DNA from 3 places in the Streptomyces sp. NPDC001848 genome. Region 2 is predicted to be linked to each of the others. Evidence: riboswitches for the same ligand, from Rfam matches in the RefSeq annotation. Region 2 holds a riboswitch; each other region holds the start of a gene.

Region 1 (9,470 bases), on a different contig from region 2:
CGACGGCCTCGTCGCCCTCGAGGTCCAGCTTCTCGAAGGAGTTCTGCGCCGCCTGGACCAGGGCCACGCCACCACCGGCGACGATGCCCTCCTCGACGGCCGCCTTCGCGTTGCGGACGGCGTCCTCGATGCGGTGCTTGCGCTCCTTGAGCTCGACCTCCGTGGCGGCACCGGCCTTGATGACGGCCACGCCGCCGGCCAGCTTCGCCAGGCGCTCCTGCAGCTTCTCGCGGTCGTAGTCGGAGTCGCTGTTCTCGATCTCGGCGCGGATCTGGTTGACGCGGCCGGAGACCTGGTCGGCGGAGCCGGCGCCGTCGACGATGGTGGTCTCGTCCTTGGTGATGACGACCTTGCGGGCGCGGCCCAGGAGGTCCAGGGTCGCGTTCTCCAGCTTGAGGCCGACCTCCTCGGAGATGACCTCGCCGCCCGTGAGGATGGCGATGTCGCCGAGCATGGCCTTGCGGCGGTCGCCGAAGCCCGGGGCCTTGACGGCGACGGACTTGAAGGTGCCGCGGATCTTGTTGACGACCAGGGTCGACAGGGCCTCGCCCTCGACGTCCTCGGCGATGATCAGCAGCGGCTTGCCGGACTGCATGACCTTCTCCAGGAGCGGGAGCAGGTCCTTGACCGAGGAGATCTTGGAGTTGGCGATCAGGATGTACGGGTCGTCGAGGACGGCCTCCATACGCTCCATGTCGGTGGCGAAGTACGCCGAGATGTAGCCCTTGTCGAAGCGCATGCCCTCGGTGAGCTCCAGCTCGAGACCGAAGGTCTGCGACTCCTCGACGGTGATGACGCCTTCCTTGCCGACCTTGTCCATGGCCTCGGCGATGAGCTCGCCGATCTGGGTGTCGGCGGCGGAGATGGAGGCCGTGGAAGCGATCTGCTCCTTGGTCTCGACGTCCTTGGCCTGCTCGAGCAGCGAGGCGGAGACGGCCTCGACGGCCTTCTCGATGCCGCGCTTCAGGGCCATCGGGTTGGCACCGGCGGCCACGTTGCGCAAGCCCTCGCGGACCAGCGCCTGGGCGAGCACGGTCGCGGTGGTCGTACCGTCACCGGCGACGTCGTCCGTCTTCTTGGCGACTTCCTTGACCAGCTCGGCGCCGATCTTCTCGTACGGGTCCTCGAGCTCGATCTCCTTGGCGATGGAGACGCCGTCGTTGGTGATCGTGGGGGCGCCCCACTTCTTCTCGAGGACGACGTTGCGGCCCTTGGGGCCGAGGGTCACCTTGACGGCGTCCGCGAGCTGGTTCATGCCGCGCTCGAGGCCGCGCCGCGCCTCCTCGTCGAACGCGATGATCTTGGCCATGTGAAGTGGTCCCTCCAGGACTGGGGGTGATTACTTCGGACCGCGCCCGCGCCCGCGACGGACGGCCCCGGCCGGAGGTTCCTTGCCCCACCCGGCCCGCGGCCTCACCGACCCGGTCCTTCTGTTGTCACTCTCACCTTCAGAGTGCTAACGCCAATGATTAGCACTCGACCCTGCCGAGTGCAAGCCGCCTTGGGGTATCGGAAGGTGAACTCGGGAGCATGATCCGCAGGTGGACGCCGCTGCGCGCCCCCTGGGGGACGGTGGCCCGACACGACCGAGGGGCTCGCATCCCGGACGGGATGCGAGCCCCTCGACACGTCGAACAGTTCAGTCGTCGGCGCGTTGTATCAGGCGGTCACGCGGACCATGTCCGCCTGCGGGCCCTTCTGACCCTGCGAGATCTCGAACTCGACCCGCTGGCCCTCTTCCAGGGTGCGGTAGCCGTCCATCTGGATCGCGCTGTAGTGGACGAAGACGTCCGCACCACCGTCGACCGCGATGAAGCCGTACCCCTTCTCCGCGTTGAACCACTTGACGGTGCCCTGAGCCATGCCTAACTCCCCTATTACTGGCCCTTGCACAGATCCACACTTCGCGGATCCGGGTCAGACCTCACCCCCCAACGGTTGGGGGCGTGCGCCGGAACGCGTCGACCGCGGCTGAATGTATCTGTCCAACTGCCGTCTGCAACAGGTCAATCGGACGAGAATTCGGGGTGCGGCCGGTCGGGAATATACCGAGAATTCACCAGATTTCAGGGCAAGTCGGGCCCGGCAAAGGGAATGAATGGCGCAAAAGCCCCGCACACTTTGGCTGCTTCTTGTCGGGCGCGCGGCAGAGGTTCGCGGACCCGGAAGGGGAGACCGGGAGCGCGTTCCCCAACTGTACCGCGCTCAACCATGCAGAATTGCCCCCTCCGTTTCTCTCACGGAGAGGGCAATTCGATGAACGGTGAGTGACGCGCGTTACCGAGGGTAATGATCGCGCGGGTGAGCCACCGTCAGCCGCCCGCGACCGCGGGGATGATGGAGACGCCCGCACCGTCCGGGGTCGCCGTCTCCAGGCCCTGCTCGAAGCGGACGTCGTCGTCGTTCACGTACACGTTGACGAAGCGGCGCAGCTTGCCCTGGTCGTCCAGGACACGGGCGGCGATACCGGTGTGGTTCTTCTCCAGGTCGGCGATGACCTCGGCGAGGGTGGCGCCCTCGGCGGTGACCTCGGCCTGGCCGCCGGTGTAGGTGCGCAGGATGGTGGGGATGCGGACGGTGACGCTCATCGGGGGGTGACCTCCGGTCGGGGTACGGCTGGTGGGTTGGCGCGGGCGGAGGTCAGACGAGACCGGCCTCGCGGAAGGACTCGAGGGTGGGGCGGATCGTCGCGGTCAGCCCGGTGCCGGCCACCGCGTCCAGCGTCTTCAGACCGTCCCCGGTGTTGAGGACGACCGTCGTCTTCGACGGGTCGAGGACACCGTTCTCGATCAGCTTGCGCGTGACGCCGACGGTCACGCCACCCGCCGTCTCGGCGAAGATGCCCTCGGTCCGGGCGAGGAGCTTGATGGCGTCCACGATCTGCTCGTCCGTCACGTCCTCCACGGCACCGCCCGTGCGGCGGGCGATGTCCAGTACGTAGGGACCGTCGGCCGGGTTGCCGATCGCGAGCGACTTGGCGATCGTGTTCGGCTTCTGCGGCCGTACCACGTCGTGGCCCGCCTTGTACGCCACCGACACCGGCGAGCAGCCCTCGGCCTGCGCGCCGAAGATCTTGTACGGCTTGTCCTCGACGAGCCCCAGCTTGATCAGCTCCTGCAGACCCTTGTCGATCTTCGTGAGCTGCGAGCCGGAGGCGATCGGCACCACGATCTGGTCCGGCAGCTCCCAGCCGAGCTGCTCGGCGATCTCGTACGCCAGGGTCTTGGAACCCTCCGCGTAGTACGGCCGCAGGTTGACGTTGACGAAGCCCCAGCCCTCGCCGGCCGGGTCGCCGATCAGCTCGGAGCAGAAGCGGTTCACGTCGTCGTAGTTGCCCTCGATGCCGACGAGCTCGCCGCCGTAGATCGCGGCCATGACGACCTTGCCCTGCTCCAGGTCGTGCGGGATGAAGACACAGGAGCGGAACCCGGCCCGGGCCGCCGCGGCGCCGACCGCGCCCGCGAGGTTGCCGGTGGAGGAGCAGGACAGGGTGGTGAAGCCGAAGACGCGCGCCGCCTCCAGCGCCTGGGCGACCACGCGGTCCTTGAAGGAGTGCGTCGGGTTACCGGAGTCGTCCTTCACATACAACCCGCCGGTCACGCCCAGCTCCCGCGCCAGGTTGTCGGCCTTGACGAGCTTGGTCCAGCCCGGGTTGAGGTTCGGCTTGTCGGCCACGTCCGCCGGGACCGGCAGCAGCGGCGCATAGCGCCAGATGTTCGCGGGGCCCGCCTCGATCCGCTTCCGCAGCTCCTCGGTGTCGTAGCCGGAGAAGTCGTAGGCGACCTCGAGCGGGCCGAAACACTCCTCGCAGGCGAAGACCGGACCGAGCGGCACCCGGTGGCCGCACTCGCGGCAGGACAGGGCCGCAGCGGGGCCGAGGTTCACGGAGTCGGTGGTGCTTGCAACAGTCTGCACAGCCATGTCAGGCGAGGCCCTTTCTCCTCATCTTCCCCACGACGCACCTCGCCGTGAGACGGAATTGGCACCTTCCCTAGCCGGGAGCCCCGCCTGCGAAGACGAGAGCCGACTGGAGGGTTGCCGGGGCTTCATCGGGCCGTGTCCCTCTGCCCCTCTGGATGAGCTGTATGTGGTTGTTTCGCCGGCGCGGGCCGCGAGGGACCCCGACATGCGATGGTCACCGGCGTTGTTCAAGACTGTAACCGACGGCCGGGAGAGTTGAGATAGTCGTCCGAACCGCGAGATGGATCACAAGAGAGACCCGTTTGACCCTCCCCGACTCACCCCCCACGCCCGTACCGATGTGAGGAGCCGCAGACTGTGCTGGAAGAAGTCGAGCGCTGGCTGAGCACCCGCTCCTGGTCCGTCACCGATCGCCCGCTCCACCAGATCATGGCCGCGAAACGAGCCTCGGGTTCCTCGGTCAGCGTCGTGCTGCCCGCGCTCAACGAGGAGGAGACGGTCGGCGAGATCGTCTCCGTCATCCGCCACGACCTCGTGCGGCAGGTTCCGCTGGTCGACGAGATCGTCGTCGTCGACTCCGGCTCCACCGACCGCACGTCCCAGGTCGCCGCCGCGGCCGGCGCGAGGGTGGTGCACCGGGACGCGATCCTGCCACGCATACCGGCCGTGCCCGGCAAGGGCGAGGTGCTGTGGCGCTCCTTGCTGGTCACCGGCGGGGACATCATCTGCTTCGTCGACGCGGACCTGAAGGAGTTCTCGTCGGACTTCGTGACCGGGATCGTGGGCCCGCTGCTCACCGACCCGGACGTGGACCTGGTGAAGGCGATGTACGACCGGCCGCTCGGCGGTGCAGCGGGACAGGGCGGCCGCGTCACAGAACTGATGGCCCGCCCGCTGCTCAACATGCACTGGCCGCAGCTCGCCGGATTCGTCCAGCCGCTCGGCGGCGAGTACGCCGCCCGCCGCTCCCTGCTGGAACGGCTCCCCTTCCCGGTCGGGTACGGCGTCGAGCTGGGCATGCTGGTGGACGCGCTGCACCTGGTGGGCCTGGACGCGCTGGCCCAGGTCGACGTCGGTGTGCGCAAGCACCGCCACCAGGACGGCCAGGCGCTCGGCCGGATGGCCGCCGCGATCTACCGCACGGCCCAGCTCCGCCTGGCCCGCGGCCATCTGATCCGCCCGGCCCTCACGCAGTTCGAGCGGGGCGCGGACGGCTTCGAGCCCCGGACGTACTCCGTGGACACCGAGGAGAGGCCGCCGATGGCGGAGATCGCCGAATACATGGAACGGAAAGTGGCCTGAGTGGTGCGCGGCCGGGCGCCGGACATGGCGGAGACGGCTCCGCATACGGCCGAACCGTACGTTTGAGCGTTTTCGGCTCGGGCTAGGTTTCGTGGCATGGCTTCCACGCAGCATGTGCACGGCGCCCGCATCCTCGTCGCCTCCAACCGCGGCCCCGTCTCGTACGCGCTGGACGATTCCGGGCAGCTCACCGCCAAACGCGGCGGAGGCGGCCTGGTGTCGGGCCTGTCGGCGATCGGCCCGGACGCGGACGCGGTCTGGGTCTGCGCGGCCCTGAACGACGGCGACCGCGAGGCCGTGCGCCGCACGGGCGGCGCGCTGGATCCGGCCGACACCGGCGGCCAGCGGGTCCGGATGCTCGACATCGCCCCGGACGTGCACGCGGACGCGTACAACGGCATCGCGAACTCGGTGCTGTGGTTCGTGCACCACATGCTCTACCAGACGCCGCTCGAGCCGGTCTTCGGCCGGGAGTTCCGGCGGCAGTGGGCGTCGTACGAGGCGTACAACCGGGCGTTCGCCGAGGCGCTCGCGCAGGAGGCGGCCGAGGGCGCGGCGGTCCTGATCCAGGACTACCACCTCACCCTGGCCCCCGGCATGCTCCGCGCACTCCGCCCCGACCTGCGGATCGGGCACTTCTCGCACACCCCGTGGGCCCCGCCGGACTACTTCCGTCTGCTGCCGGACGACGTCGCGGCGCAGGTGCTGCGCGGCATCCTGGGCGCGGACCGGGCGGCGTTCCTCACCCAGCGCTGGGCGGACGCGTTCACCGCGTGCTGCAAGGCGCTCGTCGGCGGGCTCGGGGGCACGCGGATCGGGGTGCACGGTCTGGGCGCGGACGCGGAGTTCCTGCGCAGGCGGGCGCACCAGCCGGACGTGGACGAGCGGATGGCGATCCTGCGGGAGCAGATCGGCACAGCCCCCGACGGGAGCCGGCGCAAGGCGATCGTGCGGGTGGACCGCACGGAGCTGTCGAAGAACATCGTGCGGGGCCTGCTGGCGTACGAGGAGCTGCTGGAGTCCCACCCCGAGTGGCGCGAACGGGTGGTGCACGTCGCTTTCGCGTACCCGTCCCGCCAGGACCTGGCCGTCTACCGGGACTACACGGTGGAGGTCCAGCGAGTGGCCGCGGAGATCAACGAGCGGTACGGGACGCCGGGCTGGGCCCCGGTCGAGATGCACGTCAAGGACGACTTCGCGCGCTCCCTGGCCGCGTACCGGCTCGCCGACGTGGCCCTAGTGAACCCCATCCGCGACGGCATGAACCTCGTCGCCAAGGAGGTTCCGGTCCTCTCCGACCAGGGCTGCGCGCTGGTGCTGTCCCGGGAGGCCGGGGCGCACGAGGAGCTGGGCGACGACGCGGTGACCGTGAACCCGTACGACATCGAGGGCACGGCGGCGGCGCTGCACGAGGCGTTGTCGATGCCGGGGGGTGAGCGGGCGGAGCGCTCGAAGCGGCTTGCTGCGCAGGCCACGGCGCTGCCACCGGCCCGGTGGTTCTTGGATCAGTTGGCTGCGCTTGGGGTTTGAGGCGTTTACGGGTGCGGGCCGGTGGGGGGTTCTCGCGCAGTTCCCCGCGCCCCTATGGGGCGCTCTCAATCGAGCCTTCGCGCCAATGCCCTCAGAAGCTGCACGACCCCCCGCGGGCCGTCGACCACCACATCCGCCCGCTTCGCCAGTTCCGTGACCTCGTCGCTGCCGCTGCATACCAGGAGGCCGGGGACGCCGTCGGCGCGGAGTGTGTCGACGGCGGCGAAGGCGGGCAGGTCGCCGAGGTCGTCACCCGCGTACAGGACCGCTTCGGCGCCGGTCTCGCGGACGTACTCCGACAGGGCCACTCCCTTGTCCATGCCCGGCGGGCGCAGTTCCAGGACCATGCGGCCGGGTTCGACGATCAGGCCGTGGCGGGCGGCGAGGTCGGCGAGGGGTTGGCGCAGGGCCTCGAACGCGGCCTGCGGGTCCTCGGCGCGACGGGTGTGGACGGCGACGGCGCGGCCCTTCTCCTCGATCCAGGTGCCACGCCAGGCGCCGATCTCGTCCAGGTAACCGGGGAGTTCGGCGCGGACCGCGGCGACTCCGGGGTGGGGGGCCGGGGCGGTGACGGTGCCGGTGCCGGCGTCCCAGCGTTCGGCGCCGTAGTGGCCGAGGACGACGAGGTGTTCGAGCCCGGGGACACCCCCGAAGCCGCCGTGGCGGACGGCGACGCCGGCCGGGCGGCCGGTGACGACCGCCACGGAGGCGACCTTCGGGGCGAGGGCCGCGAGGGCGGGGACCGCGTCCGGGTGGGCGCGGGCCTGGTCGGGGTCGGGGACGATCGGGGCGAGCGTCCCGTCGAAGTCGAAGGCGAGGACGGCCCGCTCGGGCCGCGCGAGGATGGCGTCGAGACCGTCGCGCCCGGCCGGAGTGGCGGGCGTCGGCAAGGAGTCCGTGTGGCTGCCCATGGGTCCGACCCTATCGGCGCACGGCCGGGCGCACCCACGGGTCACGGGGGCGCGCCGGGCGCGCGCCCCACGATCCGCGCGGCCGATGGACGATCCGCCCCGGGTGCGGGGTCGGCAGGGACCGGCTGACGCGCGTCTTCCGGCCCGCCGCGGGCCCGAACCGTGGGCCGGACCCGCCGGACACGCCCACCTTGCGACCCGCCCACCGGCCCACCCCGAACACGACCATGGACGAGAACCGCCCCAACGCCCACCTCACGGCCCACCCACCAGCCCACCCCGAACACGACCATGGACGAGAACCGCCCCAACGCCCACCTTGCGGCCCGCCCACCCCGAACACGACCATGGACGAGAACCACCCCAACGCCCACCATGCGGCCCGCCCGCCGGTCCGCCCCGGGCACGGATCGACGCCCGGCCCGACGCGGCTCACGGGCGGGCGCGCTCAGCGTTCCGCGCGGCGCGCCGCTCGGACGCGGCGCAGGCGGTTGACGGTGACCGGGGCGTGGGCGAGGGCCCTGGGGTCGTCGAGGAGGGCGTTGAGCAGCTGGTAGTAGCGGACGGGGGCGAGACCGAGCTCCTCGCGTATGGCCCGCTCCTTGGCCCCCGGCCCGGAGAAGCCGCGGCCCTCCAGGGCCAGGATGGCCTTCTCTCTCGGGTTCAAGTCGTCCATGCCGGAACCGTAACCGGTCGGTCCGACACGCTCCCCCGTGCGTACCGTCAGTGGGCCGCGCTGTCCGCCGTCACGGCCGCCCGCTGCAGCTGGCCCAGGATCGCCGCCGGGTTGCCGTTCGGAGCGACCGCCTTGCCTATCTGCTTCTTGATGTCCGCGCTGACCGTCGCCCAGGACGTCTTGCCGACGGGGTACAGCTCCGCGCTCGGCAGCTCCTGGAGGAACGGCTTCAGGTCCTGGTCCTCGGACGACTGCGCCATGGCTTCCTGCGCGGAGCTGGTCACCGGCAGCAGGTCGTACTCGCGGGAGAAGGACAGCACGTTCTGCTCGCTGTACACGTAGTCGAGGAACTCACGGATCTGGTCCTTGTGGCCGTGCTGCTGGAACGCCATCATCCAGTCCGCCACGCCCATGGTCGACTTCGCCCGGCCGTTGATCCCGGGCATCGGCACCATGCCGAACTTCACGCCCTTGGCCCGCGCCATCTTCATCAGGGAGGGGTGGCCGTTCAACATGCCCACCTCGCCGCGCGTGAACGCGGCGAAGGCGTCGGCGCGGTTCAGCTTCCCCGGTGCCACCGGGCCGGTCAGGCCCTTGCCCACCAGGTTGTCCTTGAGCCAGGTGAAGGTGGCCACGTTCGGCGGGGAGTCCAGGGCGTAGGAGCCGAAGCCGTCCAGGTAGCCGTCACCGCCGCTGAGCAGCCACTGCATCGTCTCCGCCTGCGCCTCCTCGGGGCCCAGCGGCAGCGCGTACGGGTACTTCACGCCCTTGGCCTTGAGCAGCTGCGCGTCCGTCGCAAGGTCGCTCCAGCTCGCCGGTGGGGTGGTGATACCGGCCTCGGAGAACAGTGTCCTGTTGTAGAAGAGGATCCGTGTGGAGGCGGCGAACGGCATGCCGTACTGGGTCCGGTTCACCTTGCCGGCATCGGTCAGCTCGGAGACGAAGTCCGCCTGGACGGGGATCGAGAGGACGTCGTCGGCCGGGTACAGCTTGCCCGCCGCCGCGTAGTTCGCGTACGCCCCTATCTGGGCGATGTCCGGGGCGTCACCCCGGTCCACCATCTCCTTGACCTTGCGGTCCACATCGTTCCAGGAGTAGACGCTGACGTCGACCTTGATCCCGGAGTGCTC
Region 2 (9,470 bases):
GTCTCGCCCATTCCGGTCGTCAGAACCTTGATGATCCAGAAGTAGACGGTCACTTCCGGCACCTTGTTCGCCATCCCGCGTATCCGGGCGTGGGTGTGGGCGTCGGGTCGGTCATCAAGGACGTGCTCAGTGCTCATGACACGCACGATGACATGGCCATCTGCCGCTTTCCCAGGGGCCTTTGCCATTGCTTTGGGGCTTGATGTGCATGAGTTGCCACAGCGGCCCCGGAAGCTGAAAGCGACCTGAACACGAGGAGGGGAACCCGTGAGTCTCGCCCCTCGGCAGCCACCCTCTCACACTGCGGACCTCCCCCTTGACGCGGGCCGGAGCCGGATCGACACTCCAAGGGAGATTTCCTAGTGAACAGGTAGGGAAACATGGGGCGCCTGGAGCCGGTCGTCAGCCGTGTTCACCGCACGCGCCGGCAGTCCCTGCTGCTGACCTCCCGCCGTCACATCGATCTGCTGCGCGTCTGCAGCGCGAGCAGCCGCCGGCGCTGAACCGGCGGGGCCACGCCGCGCCCCCGCCACCCCGCGCCGTTCGCGTCGTGGAGCGCGCCTGCCCGTGGGCCACCACCCCCACACCCCCGCGTCCCAGAACCCCCGGGAGAGACATGTCCGCCCATGCCCTGACCGCACTCCCGTCCGCACAGCAACTGCCCGCCTTCCGCGGCCGGATCGGCTGTGACCCGCGCAGCGGCCACTACGCCGTACCGCGCCGCTACCGTCTCCACCTGTCCCCGGCCTGTCCGCACTGTCTGCGGATAGCCATCACACACAGCCTGCTCGGCCTCGACGACGTCTGCCCCGTCACGCTGCTGCCCGCGGTGCCCGACGGACCCGGCGGCGAGTACTCCGCGCTGCGTCCGCTGTACGAGGCCAGCGCACATCGCTACCCGGGAGCCGCCCTGGCGCCCGTGCTCAGCGACGACTGGTCGGGCCGGATCGTCAGCACCCACGCCCCGGACATCATGCGCGACCTGGCGCGGCACTTCGGCACGGACCGCCCCGCGCTGTATCCGCAAGGGGCGGACGTCGAGATCGAGGGCGTCCAGCGGCTGTGCGAGCAGGGCATCGACGCGGCCGCCCAGCGTGCCGGATGCGTCGACGCGGATCCGGAGGAACGGGACGCCGCGCTCACCTCGCTGCTGTGCACCCTGCGGTCACTGGAGGGACGGCTCGCCCGGCAGGACCACCTGCTCGGCGACCGGCTGACCGCCGCGGACGTGGAGGTGTGGGTCAGCCTGGTGCAGCTCGACACCGTGCACCGCTGGCACCTGGACGCCGCCGCGGTGCACCGCGTCGCCGGCCACCCGCACCTGTGGGCGTACGCCCGTCGGCTGACCTCCCACCCCGCCTTCGGTGGACACCTCGACCTCGAGGGCATCGCCCGGCGGCACCACGCGCACTGCCGGGGACTGGAGGCCGCCGGCGCGGCGGTGCAGATCCTGGACTGGGCCGCGCACATGCCCAACAGGACCGGCGCCGAGTCGGGTTGATGGGCGAAGGGCATCTCCGTCCATGTATCACCTGGTGGACGGGCGTTGACATCGCCTCCGGCGCCCGTATTCACTTACGGGCCAAGAGGTCATGAGCGTCAGCGTCAAGCCCTGGCTCGCTGACCGGCAACCCTCGCACCGCGGTGGGGTGCCCCAGGTGACGACCCGACCGGATGACGTTTCGGTAAGCGCGAGGCCCCACGGGCCGGAAGAGTGACGGTGACGGCGATGGACGCAGCTTCGAGGACGGCCGCTTCGCGGCTCCGCGGCTGCGTCCTGCTCTGCGCGAACCGTTCCGTCGACCTGCTCCGCGTCAACAGCGCACTGTGTACCACCCCGGGCTCTGCCCGCTGTCACGACTGACGGCCTTCTGAATCCCTGAGGCGCACCGCCGCCGTGGTGTGCCCGCGTTCCGTCCAGTCCCCGGTCCCGTGCGCTTTCCACCCCTCGTCACGCCGGCGGCTCCTGCCGTTGCGCCGGTGTCGTCGTACGCGCATCCGGGGTGCCCTCCCCAGCTGGAGCCTGCCATGCCCGAGTCCTCCGGCGCCGCCGTGTCCCTCGCAGCGGCGCCGTCCGCCGACACCCCGTCCCCACCCGCGACCGCCCAGCGGGTACTGCCCCTGCGCAGGCCGGGCCGCTGGATCGCCACGGCGATCGTGCTGGTCCTCGTGGCCCAGTTCGTCCACGGACTGGTGTCCAACCCGTTCTACCAGTGGGACCGCTTCGCCTACTGGTTCCTGCGCCCCACCATCCTCGACGGACTGCTCATCACTCTCGAAGTCACCGCCCTCAGCGCGGTGTTGGGCCTGCTCGGCGGAATCGTGCTCGCACTGGCCCGGCTGTCGAGGAGCCCGGTCCTGCGCGCGGTCAGCTGGACGTATGTGTGGGCGCTGCGCTCCATACCGCTGATCGTGGTGCTGATCTTCCTCTACAACTTCAGCGCCCTGTACAAGACGCTGAGCGTCGGTGTGCCCTTCGGCCCCGCCTTCTTCAGCTTCGACGAGTCCCGGCTCGCCACCGACATGGTCGTCGCCGTCGTCGGACTGAGCCTCAACGAGGCGGCCTACGCGGCGGAGGTGGTCCGCGGCGGCATCCTCTCCGTCGACCAGGGCCAGCACGAAGCGGCCGCCGCGCTCGGTCTGCCCAAGGGCCACCAGTTCCGGCGGATCGTCTTTCCGCAGGCCCTCAGGTCCATCACCCCGAACTACGTCAACCAGCTGATCGGCCTGGTCAAGAGCACCTCGCTGGTGTTCTACGTGTCGTTGCTGGACCTGTTCGGCTCCGCGCAGACCATGGGCAGCACCTACCCCGGCGACATCGTGCCGCTGCTGCTGGTGGTCACCGTCTGGTACCTGATCCTGACGAGCCTCGTGTCCGTCGTCCAGTTCTACGTCGAGCGGTACTACGCCCGCGGCGCCACCCGCGCGTTGCCGCCGACCCCGTTGCAGAAGCTCCGCACCGGTCTCGCCGATCTGCGGGCCCGTGCGCGCAGGGAGGCCGCCATATGACCACCGAGACGCTCCAGACCCGCCCCGCCGCCATCCAGGTGCACGACGTCCACAAGGCGTTCGGTGCGCACCAGGTGCTGCATGGCGTGGAGTTGACCGTACGGCCGGGGGAGGTGACCGTGGTCCTCGGCCCGTCCGGCTCCGGCAAGTCCACCCTGCTGCGGGTGATCAACCACCTGGAGAAGCCCGACCGCGGCTATGTCAGCGTGGGGGGCGAACCCGTCGGCGTACGCCGCCACGGCGACCACCTCAAGGAGCTGAGCGAGCGGGTCATCCTGGGCCAGCGCAGCCGCATCGGCTTTGTGTTCCAGAACTTCAACCTCTTCCCGCACCTGACCGCGCTGGAGAACGTCACCGCGGCGCCGGTGGCGACCGGCAAGCTGACCAAAGCCCAAGCCCGGGACCTGGCCCTCCAACTGCTCGGCAGGGTCGGGCTCGCCGACAAGGCCGACGCCTACCCGCGGCAGCTGTCCGGCGGCCAGCAGCAGCGCGTGGCCATCGCCCGCGCGCTCGCCCTGCGGCCCGGCGTGATCCTCTTCGACGAACCCACCTCCGCCCTCGACCCAGAACTCGTCGGCGAGGTGCTGGCCGTCATCAAGGACCTGGCCGGCGGCGGCACCACGCTGGTCATCGTCACCCACGAGATCGGCTTCGCCCGTGAATGCGCCGACCGGGTGGTCTTCATGGACGACGGCCGGATCATCGAACAGGGGCCGCCCGCCGAGGTCCTGGACAACCCGCGGCACGAGCGGACCCGGGACTTCCTGAGCAAGGTGCTCTGAACCCGCCGGTTCCGCTTCCGCTCCACAGCCTCCCCCCACGCCCCAACACCTCCACCGCTCACCGGACAAGGACAGCCATGCCCACCCTCAGTCTTCGCACCCGACTCCTGCGCGGCCTCACCGCAGGCACCGCCGTCGCCTCCCTCGCCGCCGGACTCGCCGCGTGCGGGGGCAAGAGCGACGCCGCCACCACCACCGACAGCGCATCCTCCGGCACGGTCACCGTGGGGCAGCTCTCCAACGGCGCCGCCACGCAGACAGCCCTGAAGGTGTCCGAGGTGAAGTCCCTGAACGCCGAACTGCCCGCGGCCATCCGCAAGAGCGGCAAGCTGGAGATCGGCGTGGGCGCCCTGCCCTCCGGCTTCGCGCCGCTGGCGTACGTGGGCAGCGACCAGAAGACCCTCACCGGCGCCGAGCCCGACTTCGGCCGCCTGGTGGCCGCGGTCCTCGGCCTCAAGCCCGAGCTGAAGAACTTCACCTGGGAGAACCTGTTCGTCGGCATCGACAGCGGCAAGGTCGACGTGGCCTTCTCCAACGTCACCGACACCGAGGAACGCAAGAAGAAGTACGAGTTCGCCTCCTACCGGCAGGACAACCTGGCCTTCGAGGTGCCGAAGAAGAGCACCTGGAACTTCGGCGGCAACTACGAGAACCTCGCCGGCAGGACCGTCTCCGTCGGCTCCGGCACCAACCAGGAGAAGCTGCTCCTGGAGTGGAAGGCCAAGCTGGCCAAGGAGGGCAAGAAGCTCACCGTCAAGTACTACCCGGACCGCAACGGCACCTATCTGGCGCTGTCCAGCGGCAAGATCGACGCGTACTTCGGCCCCAACCCCGGTATCGCCTACCACATCCGGCAGGTCGCGAACACGCCCCAGGCGACCCGCAACGCGGGCGAGTTCTCCGGTGCCGGCGAGTCCCTGCAGGGCCTGATCGCGGCGACCGCGAAGAAGGACAGCGGACTCGCGAAGCCGCTCGCCGACGCCATCAACCACCTGATCGAGAGCGGCCAGTACGCCAAGTGGCTCGCCGCCTGGAACCTGTCCAACGAAGCCGTCGCCAAGTCCGAGGTCAACCCGCCCGGGCTGCCGCTCGACAACTCCTGATCACCCGCCGCACCCCGACACACCGAAGGGAGCCCGCCACCGTGGCACTCGAGACCGCGGTCCGCGGTGGCGGAGGCCTGGACGCGCCGGCCACGCGCCTCCTCGACAACCCCGTGTGGGCCGCCCTGGCCGGCCCGCACGCCGACTCGGCCGAGCGCGTCGGAGACGCCGCCCGCCATCCCGCGGACGTCCACGCCTTCGCCGCCCTCGCCGATCCGGACGACCAGCGCGCCTGGGCCGACCCGCGCCGGCTGCTCGGCCCCGGACACCCCGTACGCCTCAAGGGAGTCGACGCCGTCCCCGACGGCTGGGAGACCGTCGGCGGCGGGCACGGCGTCCAACTCGTCGACACCTCACCACGCGCCGAGGAGGCCCCGAGGCCGTACGGCCCGGGCCATCACGACGTCCCCGAGATGCTCTACCTGGTCTCCCGGACCAGACCGGGACCGTTCCTGGCCCGTACCGCGGCTTCACCCTGCGCCGCCGCACGACGATCCTCCGGGTCCGCCCCGGCAGGAACAGATGACGCGGGCAGGGCGTTGTGAAGGAGGAGATGTGCACGGCGCAGTCCCACGGACGGAGGTGACGGACGTGACACGTGTACCGAGTGTCGTCCGCCTCCACTCCCGGCCCCACATCGATCTGCTGCGCGTGGCCGCCGCGCTCTGTTGCTCCTGACCCGGTTGCCCCCTCCGTCACGCCCGCCCGTGCGCGTGGCCGGCGTCCTCACACCGACCTTCAGGAAGGCACCCACTCGTGTCCTCGACTTCCCCTTCCCTTCTGCACCTCGCCGTCGCCCTGGACGGCACCGGTTGGCATCCCGCCTCCTGGCGCGAGCCAGTGGCCCGGCCCCGGGACCTGTTCACGGCCCCGTACTGGGCCGACCTGGTCACCGAGGCCGAAGGCGGTCTGCTCGACTTCGTGACCATCGAGGACGGGCTCGGCCCCCAGTCCTCGCACTTCCTCGACCCGGACGAGCGCACCGACCAGGTCCGCGGACGCCTCGACGCCGTCCTGATCGCCTCGCGCGTCGCTCCGCTGACGCGGCACATAGGCCTGGTGCCGACCGCGATCGTCACCCACACCGAGCCGTTCCACCTCTCCAAGGCGATCGCCACCCTCGACTACGTCAGCACGGGCCGCGCGGGCGTACGCGTGCAGATCACCGCCCGCCCGAACGAGGCCGCGCACTTCGGCCGCCGTACGATCCCCCGCATCGAGGCCTACGACAGCCCGGACACACAGGAGTTGCTGACCGGCCTCTTCGACGAGGCCGCCGACTACGTCGAGGTCGTGCGGCGCCTGTGGGACAGCTGGGAGGACGACGCGGAGATCCGGGACGCCGCCACCGGCCGCTTCATCGACCGGGACAAGCTGCACTACATCGACTTCCAGGGCAAGTACTTCGACGTCAAGGGCCCCTCCATCACACCCCGACCGCCCCAGGGCCAGCCGGTCGTCACCGCTCTCGCCCACCAGACCGTCCCCTACCGTCTGGTGGCCCGCCAGGCCGACATCGGCTTCGTCACCCCCCACGACGCCGACCAGGCCCGAGGCGTCGTCGCCGAGATCCGCGCCGAGCAGAGCGCCGCCGGGCGGGCGGAGGAGCCGCTGCACGTCTTCGGTGACCTGGTGGTCTTCCTCGACGACGATCCCGGCGAGGCCGCCGCCCGCCGCGAGCGCCTCGACACCCTCGCCGGGTACCCGTACACCAGCGACGCCCGCATCTTCACCGGCACCCCCGCCCAACTCGCCGACCTCCTGCAGGAGTTCCAGTCGGCCGGCCTCACCGGCTTCCGGCTGCGGCCCGCCGTCCTCGGCCACGACCTGCCGCGGATCACGCGAGGTCTCGTGCCCGAACTCCAGCGCCGGGGCGCCTTCCGGAGCGCCTACGAGGCCGACACCCTGCGCGGGCTGCTCGGCTTCGCCCGCCCCGCCAACCGATACTCCCCCAGGCTCTCGGCTTCGCTCGAGCCCGGGGGGACCCCCATCGCCTGAGCCGGAGGGACGTCACCACCATGACCAAGCCGCTGAAGCAGATCCACCTGGCCGCCCACTTCCCCGGCGTCAACAACACCACCGTGTGGAGCGACCCGCGGGCCGGCAGCCACATCGAGTTCAGCTCCTTCGCACACTTCGCGCGGACCGCCGAACGCGCCAAGTTCGACTTCCTGTTCCTCGCCGAGGGCCTCAGGCTCCGTGAACAGGGCGGAAAGATCTACGACCTGGACGTCGTGGGCCGCCCCGACACCTTCACCGTGCTCGCCGCGCTCGCCGCCGTCACCGACCGGCTCGGCCTGACCGGCACCATCAACTCCACCTTCAACGAACCGTATGAGGTGGCCCGCCAGTTCGCCAGCCTCGACCACCTCTCCGGCGGTCGCTCGGCGTGGAACGTCGTCACCTCGTGGGACGCCTTCACCGGCGAGAACTTCCGCCGCGGCGGCTTCCTGCCGCAGGAGGAGCGCTACTCGCGCGCCAAGGAGTTCCTGGCCACGGCGAACGAGCTCTTCGACTCCTGGCAGGGGGACGAGATCGTCGCCGACCAGGCCACCGGGACGTTCCTGCGCGACGCGAAGGCCGGCGCCTTCGTCCACCAGGGCAAGCACTTCGACATCCACGGCCGGTTCAACGTCCCGCGCAGCCCCCAGGGGCGCCCGGTCATCTTCCAGGCGGGCGACTCCGAGGAGGGCCGCGAGTTCGCCGCCTCCAGTGCCGACGCCATCTTCAGCCGGCACGCCACCCTTGAGGCGGGCCAGGCCTTCTACACCGACGTCAAGAGCCGTCTGGCCAAGTACGGCCGTCGACCGCACCAGTTGCTCATCCTGCCCGCCGCGACCTTCGTCCTCGGCGACACCGACGCGGAGGCCGAGGAGCTGGCCCGCGAGGTGCGCCGGCAACAGGTCAGCGGCGCCACGGCCATCAAGCACCTGGAGTTCGTCTGGAACCGGGACCTGTCGGCGTACGACCCGGACGGCCCGCTGCCCGACGTCGACCCGAACGTGAGCGAGGAGCACATCTCCCGCGGCCGTGCCCAGGTGCGCATGTACCGCGACCCGCTGGCCACCGCGCGTGAGTGGCGGGAGCTGGCCGCCGCCAACAACTGGTCCATCCGCGACCTCGTCATCAACACCGGCAACCGGCAGACCTTCGTCGGCTCCCCGTCCACCGTCGCGAAGACCATCAACGAGTTCGTCCAGGCCGACGCGTCCGACGGCTTCATCCTGGTCCCGCACATCACCCCGGGCGGTCTGGACCCGTTCGCCGACAAGGTCGTGCCGCTCCTGCAGGAGCAGGGGGTCTTCCGCGCCGACTACGAGGGCACCACCCTGCGCGACCACCTGGGCCTGGCCCACCCCGACGAGGCGCGCGACGAGCGGGCGGCGTCGTGAAGTTCCTCGCCATCACCCTGATCGTGCACCGCCCGGACCCGGTCACGGGCGTGCTCAAGCCGACCCACGACCGCTTCCGCGAGGTCCTCGACGACGCCCTGCTCGCCGAGGAGCTGGGCTTCGACGGCTTCGGCGTGGGGGAGCGGCACGAGCGGCCGTTCATCTCCTCCTCGCCGACCGTCGTGCTCAGCCACGTCGCCGCCCGCACCCGGCGCATCCGGCTCTTCACCGCCGTGACGACGCTCAGCCTGCTGGACCCGGTCCGCGCCTACGAGGACTACGCGACGCTGGACCATCTGTCCGACGGACGGCTGGAACTGATCATCGGCAAGGGCAACGGCGCCGCCCAGCGCGAGCTGTTCCACGTCACGCCCGAGGACCAGTGGGACCGCAACGCCGAGAGCTACGAGGTGTTCCGGCAGATCTGGCGGCAGGACAGGGTGACCGCCGACACCCGCTTCCGCCCGCCGCTGAAGGACGCCGAGGTGTGGCCGCGGCCCTACCAGCGGCCCATCCGGGTCTGGCACGGCAGCGCCACCAGCAAGGAGTCGGTCGACCTCGCCGCCCGCTACGGCGACCCGCTGTTCTCGGCCAACGTCACCAACCCCATCGAGCCGTACGCCGAGTTGATCCGCCACTACCGCGAGCGCTGGGAGCACCACGGCCACGATCCGGCGAAGATCGCAGTCGGCGCGGGTACGGCGGGCGTCTGCGTCGCGCCCACCACCCAACAGGCGCTGGCGGCCTACCGGCCCGTCTTCGAGGCCAACCTGGCCTTCTTCAAGAAGGCCGGCCTGCCCGTGGTCTTCGAGACGCTCGAGGACTTCGTCGAGCGCAGCTCGGCCCTGATCGGCAGCCCGCAGCAGGTCATCGACAAGGTGCACCGCTACCACGAGCAGTTCGGGCACACGGTGGTCCATCTGCACGCGGACGCCAGCGGCCTGACGACCAGTCAGCACCGCAGGTCCCTGGAGCTCTTCCAGTCCGCGGTCGCCCCGGTGCTTCGCCGGGAGATCCCGGACCCGCCGTTCACCTGGGGACCGGTGCTTCCGGCACAACAGGTCGACGAGGAGCCCGCTCGTGTCTGACATCCCCCTCGGCGTCCTCGACCTGGTCCCCGTCCCCTCCGGATCCACCGCGGCGGACGCCCTGCGCAACTCCATCGACCTGGCCCAGCAGGCCGA
Region 3 (9,470 bases), on a different contig from region 2:
GCCGGCGAGCGCGTCGCCGACTGGGCCGACGGACGCCTGGGCATCTACACCCTGGCCAAGTCCAACATGCGGAAGATCTTCCCCGACCACTGGTCGTTCATGTTGGGCGAGGTCTGCCTCTACAGCTTCCTCATCATCATCCTCACGGGTGTCTACCTGACCCTGTTCTTCCACCCGTCGATGAACGAGGTGGTGTACCACGGCAGTTACGTGCCGCTGCAGGGTCAGCTGATGAGCGAGGCGTTCAACTCGACGCTGCACATCAGCTTCGACGTCCGCGGTGGTCTGCTGGTCCGGCAGATCCACCACTGGGCGGCGCTGGTCTTCCTCGCCGGCATGTTCGTGCACATGATGCGCGTGTTCTTCACCGGCGCGTTCCGCAAGCCGCGTGAGATCAACTGGCTGTTCGGCTTCCTGCTGTTCGTCCTCGGCATGTTCACCGGTTTCACCGGTTACTCGCTCCCGGACGACCTGCTCTCCGGCACCGGTGTCCGCTTCATGGAGGGTGCGATCCTGTCCGTGCCGATCGTCGGCACGTACCTGTCGTTCTTCCTCTTCGGCGGCCAGTTCCCCGGCGGCGACTTCGTGGCCCGGTTCTACTCGATCCACATCCTGCTGCTGCCGGGCATCATGCTCGGCCTGGTGGTGGGTCACCTGATCCTGGTCATCTACCACAAGCACACGCAGTTCGCGGGCCCCGGCAAGACGAACAACAACGTCGTCGGCATGCCGCTGCTGCCGGTGTACATGGCCAAGGCCGGCGGCTTCTTCTTCCTGGTCTTCGGTGTCATCGCGGCCATCGCGGCGATCGCCACCATCAACCCGATCTGGGCCATCGGGCCCTACCGTCCGGACCAGGTGTCCACGGGCGCCCAGCCCGACTGGTACATGGGCCAGGCCGAGGGCCTCATCCGCGCCATGCCCGGCTGGGAGATCAACTTCGCGGGCCACACGCTCGTCCTGGGTGTGTTCGTCCCGCTGGTGCTCTTCCCGCTGACCCTCGCCGCCATCGCGGTCTACCCGTTCATCGAGTCCTGGGTCACCGGCGACAAGCGCGAGCACCACATCCTGGACCGTCCGCGCAACGCCCCGACGCGCACCGCCTTCGGTGCCGCCTGGATCTCGTGGTACTTCGTGATGCTGCTGGGCGGTGGCAACGACATCTGGGCCACGCACTTCCACCTGTCGATCAACGCGATCACCTGGTTCGTCCGCATCGCGTTCTTCGTGGTGCCGGTCATCGTGTTCATCGTGACCAAGCGGATCTGCCTCGGCCTGCAGCGCCGGGACCGCGACAAGGTGCTGCACGGCCGCGAGTCGGGCATCATCAAGCGGCTGCCGCACGGTGAGTTCATCGAGGTCCACGAGCCGCTCAGCCAGGAGCAGCTGCACACGCTCACGGCGCACGAGCAGTACCAGCCGCTCGAACTCGGCCCGACGGTCGACGAGAACGGCGTCGAGCGCAAGATCAAGGGCTCGCAGAAGCTCCGCGCCAAGCTGAGCAACGCCTACTACGGGGAGAACAACCAGATCCCCAAGCCCACGGTCGAGGAGTACAAGGAGATCACGAGCGGCCACGGCCACCACTGATCGCTGCACGCCACGCCACGGTCGAAGGGCCCCGTCCGATCTCCGGACGGGGCCCTTCGCCATGCCCCCGGCTGGATAGGGTGGACCTGTTCGAGACTCGCGTCCCGTAGTCCGGGACACCGACCCAGGAGCGGCTTATGAGCGCTGTGACCCCCGCTGGAGGCGACACCGCGGCGGGCCGTTCCTGGCCCGAGGTGCTGAACGCCCTGCTGGAGGGGCGGGACCAGAGCGCCGACGCGACGGCCTGGGCGATGGACCGCATCATGCGCGGCGAGGCGACGGACGCGCAGATCGCCGGGTTCGTGGTGGCGCTGCGGGCCAAGGGCGAGACGGTGCAGGAGATCACCGGGCTCGTGCGGGCCATGTACGAGCACGCGAACGTGATCGAGGTGCCGGGCGCGACCGTCGACATCGTCGGTACGGGCGGCGACGGAGCGAAGACGGTCAACATCTCCACGATGTCCTCGATCGTCGTCGCCGGCACGGGAGCCAAGGTCATCAAGCACGGCAACCGGGCCGCGTCCTCCGCGTCGGGCGCGTCGGACGTGCTGGAGATGCTCGGCGTCAATCTGGACCTGTCCCCGAAGCGGGTCGCGGAGGTGGCCGAAGAGGCCGGCATCACCTTCTGCTTCGCGGTGAAGTTCCACCCGGCGCTGCGGCACGTGGCAGCGGCGCGCGGCCAGCTGGGCATCCGTACGACCTTCAACGTCCTCGGTCCGCTCACCAACCCGGCCAAGGTGAAGGCCCAGGCGGTCGGTGTCGCGGACCCCCGCATGGCGCCCATCGTGGCCGGGGTCTTCGCCGAGCGAGGCAACTCCTCCCTCGTCTTCCGTGGCGACGACGGCCTGGACGAGCTCACCACGACCGCCACGTCCCGGGTGTGGATCGTCCGTGACGGCAAGGTCACGGAGGAGACCTTCGACCCGCGGGACGTCGGCCTCGACCTGGTGCCGGTGGAGGCGCTGCGGGGCGCCGACGCCTCGTACAACGCGGAGGTCGCACGGCGGCTGCTGGACGGCGAGAAGGGCCCCGTGCGGGACGCCGTCCTGCTCAACTCGGCGGCCGCACTGGTCGCCCTGCATCCGGGCGACGGCCCGCTGACCGACCAGCTCCGGGCCGGCATGGACAGGGCCGCGGAGTCGATCGACTCCGGCGCGGCCAAGCGGGCCCTGGAGCGATGGGTGGCCGCCAGCAACGCGTGACGCCGCGCGCACCGGCGGAAAAGGCCAGGTCAGGCTGGCCGGAGTAGAGTGAGGTGAGTGGCAGCTCTCCCCGCGGGCCGCAAGGAGGCTGGGCATGATCCATTCAGCCGATATCCGTGAGTGGCGCAACCGCGACGTGATCGACGCCAAGGGCCGCAGGATCGGGTCCCTCGAGGCCGTCTACGTCGACACCACCACCGACACGCCGGCCATGGCCACCGTCCGTACCGGGCTGCCGACCCGGCACAGGCTCGTCTTCGTCCCCCTCGACGAGGCGACCGTGGGACCGGGGTACGTGCAGGTGGCGCACTCCAGAGGGCGGGTGCGCAAGGCGCCGTCCATCGGCGTGGACGACGTCCTGCCGGTCGAGCGCGAAGAAGAGATCTTCAAACACTACGACAGGGCCTACGAGCCCGGCGACGACCGCGGACGCCGCCTCGCGCGCCGCTGACCTGCCGGGCCTCAGGAAGGGGTCACCATGGCGTTCGTGCTGTTCCTGATCCTCGTGGCGGTCGCCCTGGGAATCATCGGCGCGGTGGCGAAGGGGTTGTTCTACCTCCTGATCATCGGCGTGGTGGTCTTCCTGGCCAGCCTTGTCCTGACCGGCATGCGCTGGGGGCGGCGCTCGCGCCACCACCTGCTTCGGTGACATACCGGGACGGGATCCCCTCGGGGATCCCGTCCCGGTATCCGGACAGAAGTTGCGGGCGGGTGATCACCTGCCGTAGTTTCCTGACCAGGTCATGAGCGACAGCCATTCGGCCCCGGCCGGCTGTCCGGCAACCCTCCGTCCGTGGCGGGGTGCCCCGGGTGAAGACCAGGCCGTAGGCAGCGAGGTCTGCGGCAAGCGCGGACCCCTCGTGTCACCAGGGGTCCTGGTCGTTCGAGGGAGCCTTCCGTGAGCAAGCGAATGCGTTAGGGCCGCAGAGCCCCGCCTCCGCACCCCTTTTCTCCTTTCACTCTCCGTGCCGTGGAGACCTCTGCGCCCGTGCGCGCCTCCGGCACCGGTGAGTCTCGCCTGCCTTACGGGAGTACACCCATGTCCGTCCCCACCCTTGCCGCCGACCCGTCCGTCTGTGCCCCGCTGCCCGTTCTGGGCCGTGAGGTCACCGTCCCGCTCGTCACCGGCGGCGACGTCACCTACGCCGCGCTCGACTACGCGGCCAGCGCCCCCGCCCTGCAGCGCGTCTGGGACGACGTGGCGGCGTACGCCCCGTACTACGGCAGCGTCCACCGCGGTGCCGGGTACCTCTCCCAGCTGTCCACCGACCTCTTCGAGAACGCCCGCCGCACCGTCGCCGAGTTCCTCGACTGCCGCGACACCGACCAGGTGATCTTCACCCGGTCCACCACCGACTCGCTCAACCTCCTCGCCGCCGCCCTCCCGGCCGGCTGCCGGGTCTTCGTCTTCGAGACCGAGCACCACGCCTCCCTGCTGCCCTGGCGCGACGCCCAGGTCACCTACCTCGACGCCCCGCGCACTCCGCAGCAGGCCGTGGAGACCCTGGAGCGCGCCCTCGCCGACCGCGACCCCCACGGCCCGGCCCTGGTGTGCGTCACCGGTGCCTCCAACGTCACCGGCGAGCTGTGGCCCGTGCGCGAGCTGGCGGCGGCCGCCCACGCGCACGGCGCCCGTATCGTCCTGGACGCCGCCCAACTCGCCCCGCACCACCCGGTGTCCGTCAAGGACCTCGACGTGGACTGGGTCGCCTTCTCCGGCCACAAGCTCTACGCCCCCTTCGGCTCCGGCGTCCTGGCCGGCCGCGCCGACTGGCTGTGCCAGGCCGAGCCGTACCTCGCGGGCGGCGGCGCCAGCCGCAAGGTCACGCGGCGGACGGACGGGGGAGTGGACGTGGAGTGGCACGACACGGCCGCCCGCCACGAGGCCGGCTCCCCGAACGTCATCGGCGCCTACGCCATCGCCTCCGCCTGCAAAGCCCTCACCGAGGCCGGTTTCGACACCCTGGTCGCCCGCGAGCAGCACCTGATCCGCAAGGTCAGGGAGGGCCTCGCCGACGTCCCCGAGGTCAAGGTCCTGTCCCTCTTCGGCGACGACGCCCCGCGCGTCGGCGTGATCTCCTTCGTCGTCGAGGGCTGGAACAGCTCCCACTTCGCCGCCGCGCTCTCCGCCGAGTACGGCATCGGCGTCCGCGACGGCCTGTTCTGCGCCCACCCCCTGGTCCGGACCCTGCTCGGCAGCGGCCCCCAGACCCAGGGCGAGTGCGGCGCCCCCGAGGCGGCGCCCGGCGAGAAGTCCCTCAACGCGATCCGGGTGAGCTTCGGCGCCGGCACCCCCGACGAGCACGTGGAGCGCTTCGTCGACGCCGTGCAGGAACTGGTGCGCGACGGTGCGAAGTGGCAGTACCACACGGAGAACGGCCGCTGCGTCCCGGCGGTCTGAGAACTCCAGGTCCTCACGCCACCGGTGAGGCGGCGTTCAGCGGATCAGGCGGGTCAGGAGTCCAGCCCGATCGCGAACGCCGCCTCCAGGTCGTGCTGGGAGTACGTGCGGAACGCCACGTGGGTGTCCGTCGCCTCGACCCCCGGGATCTTGCTGATCCGCCCGGGGATGACGTCCGCCAGCTCCTCGTGCTCCTTCACCCGCACCATGGCGATCAGGTCGTACGTCCCCGTGACGGAGAAGACCTCGCTGACGGAATCCAGCGCGGCGATCCGCTCCGCGATCTCGGGGATCCGGTCCACGCTGGTCTTGATGAGCACGATCGCGGTGATCACGGCTGGCTGTCTCCCTCGGTACGCGCTGACGCCCTCACTCTAGACCCTTGGCCGACGGGCCAGATCCTCCAGGGAAACGCGCAGGGTCTCGCGCAGGCGCCCCATCTGTTCCGGTCCGTAGGTCCAGCCGTCGTACTCGTTCTGCACCACCAGCCGACCGTCGAACGCGGCGACGAGCACCTTGGGCGGCATTCCGGGTGCGTTGCCCGTGGCGCCGAAGCGGAGCAGGTGCAGGTCCTCCGGGACGGGGTGCGCGGGGATCCGGCCGAGGTTGGACATGCCGTAGCTGACGACCGGAACCGGCACCGCGAGGCCCCGAGCACCCGCGCGAAGCGCGCCCAGCAGGAAGCGTTCGGGGTCGCGGCGGACGGGTGTCGAGCGCCTCCGGCAGCGCCTCGCGCTCTTCCACGCCGGGGTCCGCGCCTGCGGCGAGGGCGGTGTAGTACCGCCAGAACTCGTCCAGAAGACCGAAGGCAGACCGCCCGTCGGTCACACCGTGGTGGACCCCGAGCACCACCTGGGTGTGCTCGCCGTCGCTGAGCAGCCAGGCGTGCAACATGCTCCCGGTCCAGTCGGGGCGCGAGTTGATCAGGGCGGCGAAGGGTTCGTCGATGCCCTCGCACACGGTGACGGGCGGCTGGACCCGGTCACGCACCCGCAGCAGCGGTCCGCTCCCGCCGGCGACCACCTCGGACCGCAGGATCGGATGGTGTGCGGTCAGCAGCCGCAGGGACCGTGCCACCAGGGCCGGGTCCAGGAGTCCCCGTACCAGGGACTCCACGTACAGGGGCATCTCGTACAAAGGGAGTCCGGCGGGTCCCGGGTCGACGAAGTACGCACTCTCGAAGGGGGATACCGGGCGCTGACGGGTCATGGTGGGGAGGTCTCCGGTTCGGGCGGCGATCGTGCGCCGGTGTGAGGAGGGCGACCCTCGGGTCAGCGGGGTTCGGGCAGCATGGGCAGCGGGCCCGCGGTGAGGCTCATCTCGGCCCGTGGCTTCACCCGGGTGCCCGGGACGGGGCGCAGCCGCCAGCGGGAGGCGAGGGCGGCGAGCGCGAGCGTCGCCTCGGTCATGCCGAACACGTCGCCGATGCACTTGCGGCTGCCCGCGCCGAACGGCAGGTACGAGCCGCGTGCCACGTCCTTGGCCCGCTCCGGCAGCCACCTGTCCGGGTCGAAGGCCAGGGGGCGCGCGAAGAGTTCGGGCATGCGGTGGATGACATAGGGACTGACCAGCACGTCCGTGCCCGCCGGCAGCCGGTGCCCGCCCAGGTCCGTGGACTCGGTGGTCATCCGGGTGAACATCCAGGCCGGCGGGTACAGCCGCAGCGTCTCGGTGAAGATCCGCTGCGTGTACGCGAGCCTCGGCACGTCCGCATAGGCCGGGGGCCGGCCGCCCAGCACCTCGTCGACTTCCGCGTGCAGCCGCGCCTCGGCCTCCGGATGGCGCGCGAGCAGGTACCAGGCCCAGGTCAGGGCGCTGGCCGTGGTCTCGACGCCGGCCAGCAGCAGGGTCATGACCTGGTCGTGGACCTCCTGGTCCGACAACGCGCCGCCGTCCTCGTCGTCGCGGGCGGCCAGCAGCGCCGACAACAGGTCGCCGCGGTCCCCGTCCGACCGCCGGTAGTCGCGGATGATGCCGTCGATGAGCGCGTGCAACCGCCCGAGTGCGGTGTCGAAGGCACGGTTGGCGGCCAGCGGAAGCCGGGCCAGGAGTCCTGTGGGGTCCACCGCCTGACGGTAGGCGCCGCGCACCACGACGGGCAGGTTGCGCTGGATCTCCGCGACCGAGTGCGGTGCCATGTCGGTCGAGAACAGGGCCCGGGCCGTCACCCGCGCCGTCAACGCCTGCATCGCGTCACCGACGTCGACCGGCTGCCCGGACCGCCAGATCCCGGCGTGCCCCGCGCACTCCTCCTCCATGACCGCGGCGTACGCGGCGATGCGCGCCGGGTGGAAGGCGGGCTGCATCATGCGCCGCTGCCGGCGGTGGTCGGCCCAGTCGGAGGTGATCAGCCCGTTGCCCAGAATGGAACGGGCCTTCTCCTTCACCGGTCCTCCGGTGTCGTAGACCCGTGCGTTCAGCAGCACCTGCTGCACCAGTTCCGGATGGCAGGGCAGGTAGGCCGGCTTGGTCCCGATACGGAGCTGGACGAGATCGCCCACGGCGGGCAGGGAGGCCAGGAAGTCCAGCGGCCGGCGGGCCATGAGCAGCGCGTGTCCCACCAGCGGCAGCTGGTGGGGCGCCCGTGCCACCCGCCAGTCGCGCCTGGCCGTGTCGGAATGGGTCTTCATACCTTCGGTCCTTCGATGACGGATGGGGTCGGATGTCCGGGGCACCTCTGACAGTGCCCGCCTGTCCCGCGGCGGAAGCGGTCAGCGCCGTTCGAGGACCATCGGCATCGGGCCCGCCTCCAGGGTGGCTTTCGGCTCGGGCCGCAGCCGCGTCCCGGGCACCGGGCGCAGCCGCCAGCGAGCGGCGACGGTGGCGACGATCAGCGCGGTCTCGGTCAGCGCGAGGACGTCGCCGATGCACTTGTGGCTGCCCGCACCGAACGGAAGCAGCGCCCCGCGCGGCACCCGCGCGGCCCGCTCGCCCTCCCAGCGGCCGGGGTCGAAGGTCTCCGGGGCGGGGAAGAGCTCCGGGTTGTGGTGCAGGGCGTAGGCGCTGTAGAGGATCGTCGTTCCGGCGGGGATGGTCCGGCCGCCGAGGGTGACCTCCTGGGCCGTGACCCGCATCGCCATCCAGGACGGCGGGTAGAGGCGCAGCGCCTCGGTGATCACATTGCGGGTGTATCGCAGCGCGGACAGATCGGCGTAGGCCGGTGTGCGGTCACCGACGGCCTCGTCCACCTCGGCGTGGACCCGCTTCTCCACCTCGGGCAACGTGCCCATCAGGTGGAAGACGAAGGCGAGGGTGGAGGCGGTGGTCTCGCTTCCGGCCACCAGGAAGGTGATGACCTGATCCAGTACCTGCCGGTCGTCCAGCTTCTCCCCGGTGTCGGGATGCTCGGCGCGCAGCAGGGTGGAGAGCAGATCGCCGTGGTCGCCCTCGGAGCCGCGCCGGCGGCTGATCATCTCTGCCACGATCTCGCGCAGCCTCGTATTGGCCCGGTCGTACGCCCGGTTTCCCGGTGTGGGCAGCTTCTCCATGACGCCCAGGGGCGCGACGGTGCGTTTGTAGATGCCGTGCGACACCGTCCGCAGGCACTGCCGGGCCTCCTCGATCGTGGCCTCGTCGAGTCCGGCGGAGAACAGCGTCCGTGCCGCGACCCGCATCAGCAGGGCGTGCATGGTGTCGCTGATGTCCCGCGTCTCACCGGAGCGCCAGGCGTCCGTCGCGACGCGGGTGTCGTCAGCCACGGCTGTCGTGTAGGCCGCGATCCTGCTGGTGTGGAAAGCGGGCTGGATGAGGCGGCGCTGGAAGCGGTGCTCCTCGCCCCGGGACACCGACAGGCTGTTGCCGAGCAGCTGCCGCGCCTTGTCGAAGACGCCGCCTTTGTCGAAGACGCGGGGGTTGAGCAGAACCTCGCGGACCAGTTCGGGGTGCGCGGCGAGATAGGCCCGGCTCGGCCCGAGCCGCACCTCGACCAGATCGCCGTGGGCGGGCAGCGACGCGAGGAACTCCAGGGGGCGGCGCCACAGCGCGGGTACGTGTCCCAGCAGGGGCAGGGCGCCGGGAGCGGTGCCGATCCGCCAGGACCGGTCCGCGGCGGTCGGCTTGGCAGTGGGCATACGGCCGCTCCTCACTGTATCCGCGAGTTGACTTCGTTCACGGGCGCCTGGTACCGCCGGTCGCGGGTGGTCCACACGAAGTTGCCGTGGATGAGGTCGAGCAGCACGTCACGAGTCGTGTCGTCGAACGCCCTGATGCACTCCATGTCCTCGGCCATGTCGTCCAGCCGGGCCTGGAAGAAGCGCCGGAAGCCGGCCTCGTCCGAC

Evidence for each region. Region 2 has a riboswitch for S-adenosylmethionine ahead of ACFYZJ_RS07635 (amino acid ABC transporter permease). Riboswitches for the same ligand answer to the same signal wherever they lie in the genome.
Region 1: another riboswitch for S-adenosylmethionine. It lies ahead of thrC (threonine synthase); the one in region 2 lies ahead of ACFYZJ_RS07635 (amino acid ABC transporter permease).
Region 3: another riboswitch for S-adenosylmethionine. It lies ahead of ACFYZJ_RS04210 (aminotransferase class V-fold PLP-dependent enzyme); the one in region 2 lies ahead of ACFYZJ_RS07635 (amino acid ABC transporter permease).

The regions. Positions count from the first base shown of each region.
Region 1 covers NZ_JBIATP010000013.1:139,434-148,903, forward strand. The annotation lists gene groL (chaperonin GroEL) at 1-1,309, opposite strand, end outside; gene ACFYZJ_RS26430 (cold-shock protein) at 1,660-1,863, opposite strand; gene ACFYZJ_RS26435 (MoaD/ThiS family protein) at 2,313-2,588, opposite strand; gene thrC (threonine synthase) at 2,641-3,921, opposite strand; SAM riboswitch class I at 3,940-4,083, opposite strand; gene ACFYZJ_RS26445 (glucosyl-3-phosphoglycerate synthase) at 4,279-5,223, shown strand; gene ACFYZJ_RS26450 (trehalose-6-phosphate synthase) at 5,320-6,753, shown strand; gene otsB (trehalose-phosphatase) at 6,819-7,664, opposite strand; gene ACFYZJ_RS26460 (DUF3263 domain-containing protein) at 8,113-8,340, opposite strand; gene ACFYZJ_RS26465 (extracellular solute-binding protein) at 8,388-9,470, opposite strand, start outside.
Region 2 covers NZ_JBIATP010000003.1:309,955-319,424, reverse strand. The annotation lists gene ACFYZJ_RS07650 (hypothetical protein) at 1-137, opposite strand, end outside; gene ACFYZJ_RS07645 (hypothetical protein) at 381-503, shown strand; gene ACFYZJ_RS07640 (glutathione S-transferase C-terminal domain-containing protein) at 617-1,501, shown strand; SAM riboswitch class IV at 1,589-1,698, shown strand; gene ACFYZJ_RS07635 (amino acid ABC transporter permease) at 2,029-3,009, shown strand; gene ACFYZJ_RS07630 (amino acid ABC transporter ATP-binding protein) at 3,006-3,791, shown strand; gene ACFYZJ_RS07625 (ABC transporter substrate-binding protein) at 3,869-4,894, shown strand; gene ACFYZJ_RS07620 (hypothetical protein) at 4,936-5,439, shown strand; gene ACFYZJ_RS07615 (putative leader peptide) at 5,417-5,572, shown strand; gene ACFYZJ_RS07610 (LLM class flavin-dependent oxidoreductase) at 5,651-6,892, shown strand; gene ACFYZJ_RS07605 (NtaA/DmoA family FMN-dependent monooxygenase) at 6,913-8,286, shown strand; gene ACFYZJ_RS07600 (LLM class flavin-dependent oxidoreductase) at 8,283-9,374, shown strand; gene ACFYZJ_RS07595 (LLM class flavin-dependent oxidoreductase) at 9,367-9,470, shown strand, end outside.
Region 3 covers NZ_JBIATP010000002.1:244,014-253,483, forward strand. The annotation lists gene ACFYZJ_RS04190 (cytochrome bc complex cytochrome b subunit) at 1-1,590, shown strand, start outside; gene trpD (anthranilate phosphoribosyltransferase) at 1,728-2,792, shown strand; gene ACFYZJ_RS04200 (PRC-barrel domain-containing protein) at 2,887-3,243, shown strand; gene ACFYZJ_RS04205 (hypothetical protein) at 3,271-3,441, shown strand; SAM riboswitch class IV at 3,532-3,648, shown strand; gene ACFYZJ_RS04210 (aminotransferase class V-fold PLP-dependent enzyme) at 3,832-5,193, shown strand; gene ACFYZJ_RS04215 (Lrp/AsnC family transcriptional regulator) at 5,247-5,528, opposite strand; gene ACFYZJ_RS04220 (hypothetical protein) at 5,568-5,834, opposite strand; gene ACFYZJ_RS04225 (cytochrome P450) at 6,465-7,823, opposite strand; gene ACFYZJ_RS04230 (cytochrome P450) at 7,905-9,263, opposite strand; gene ACFYZJ_RS04235 (hypothetical protein) at 9,275-9,470, opposite strand, start outside.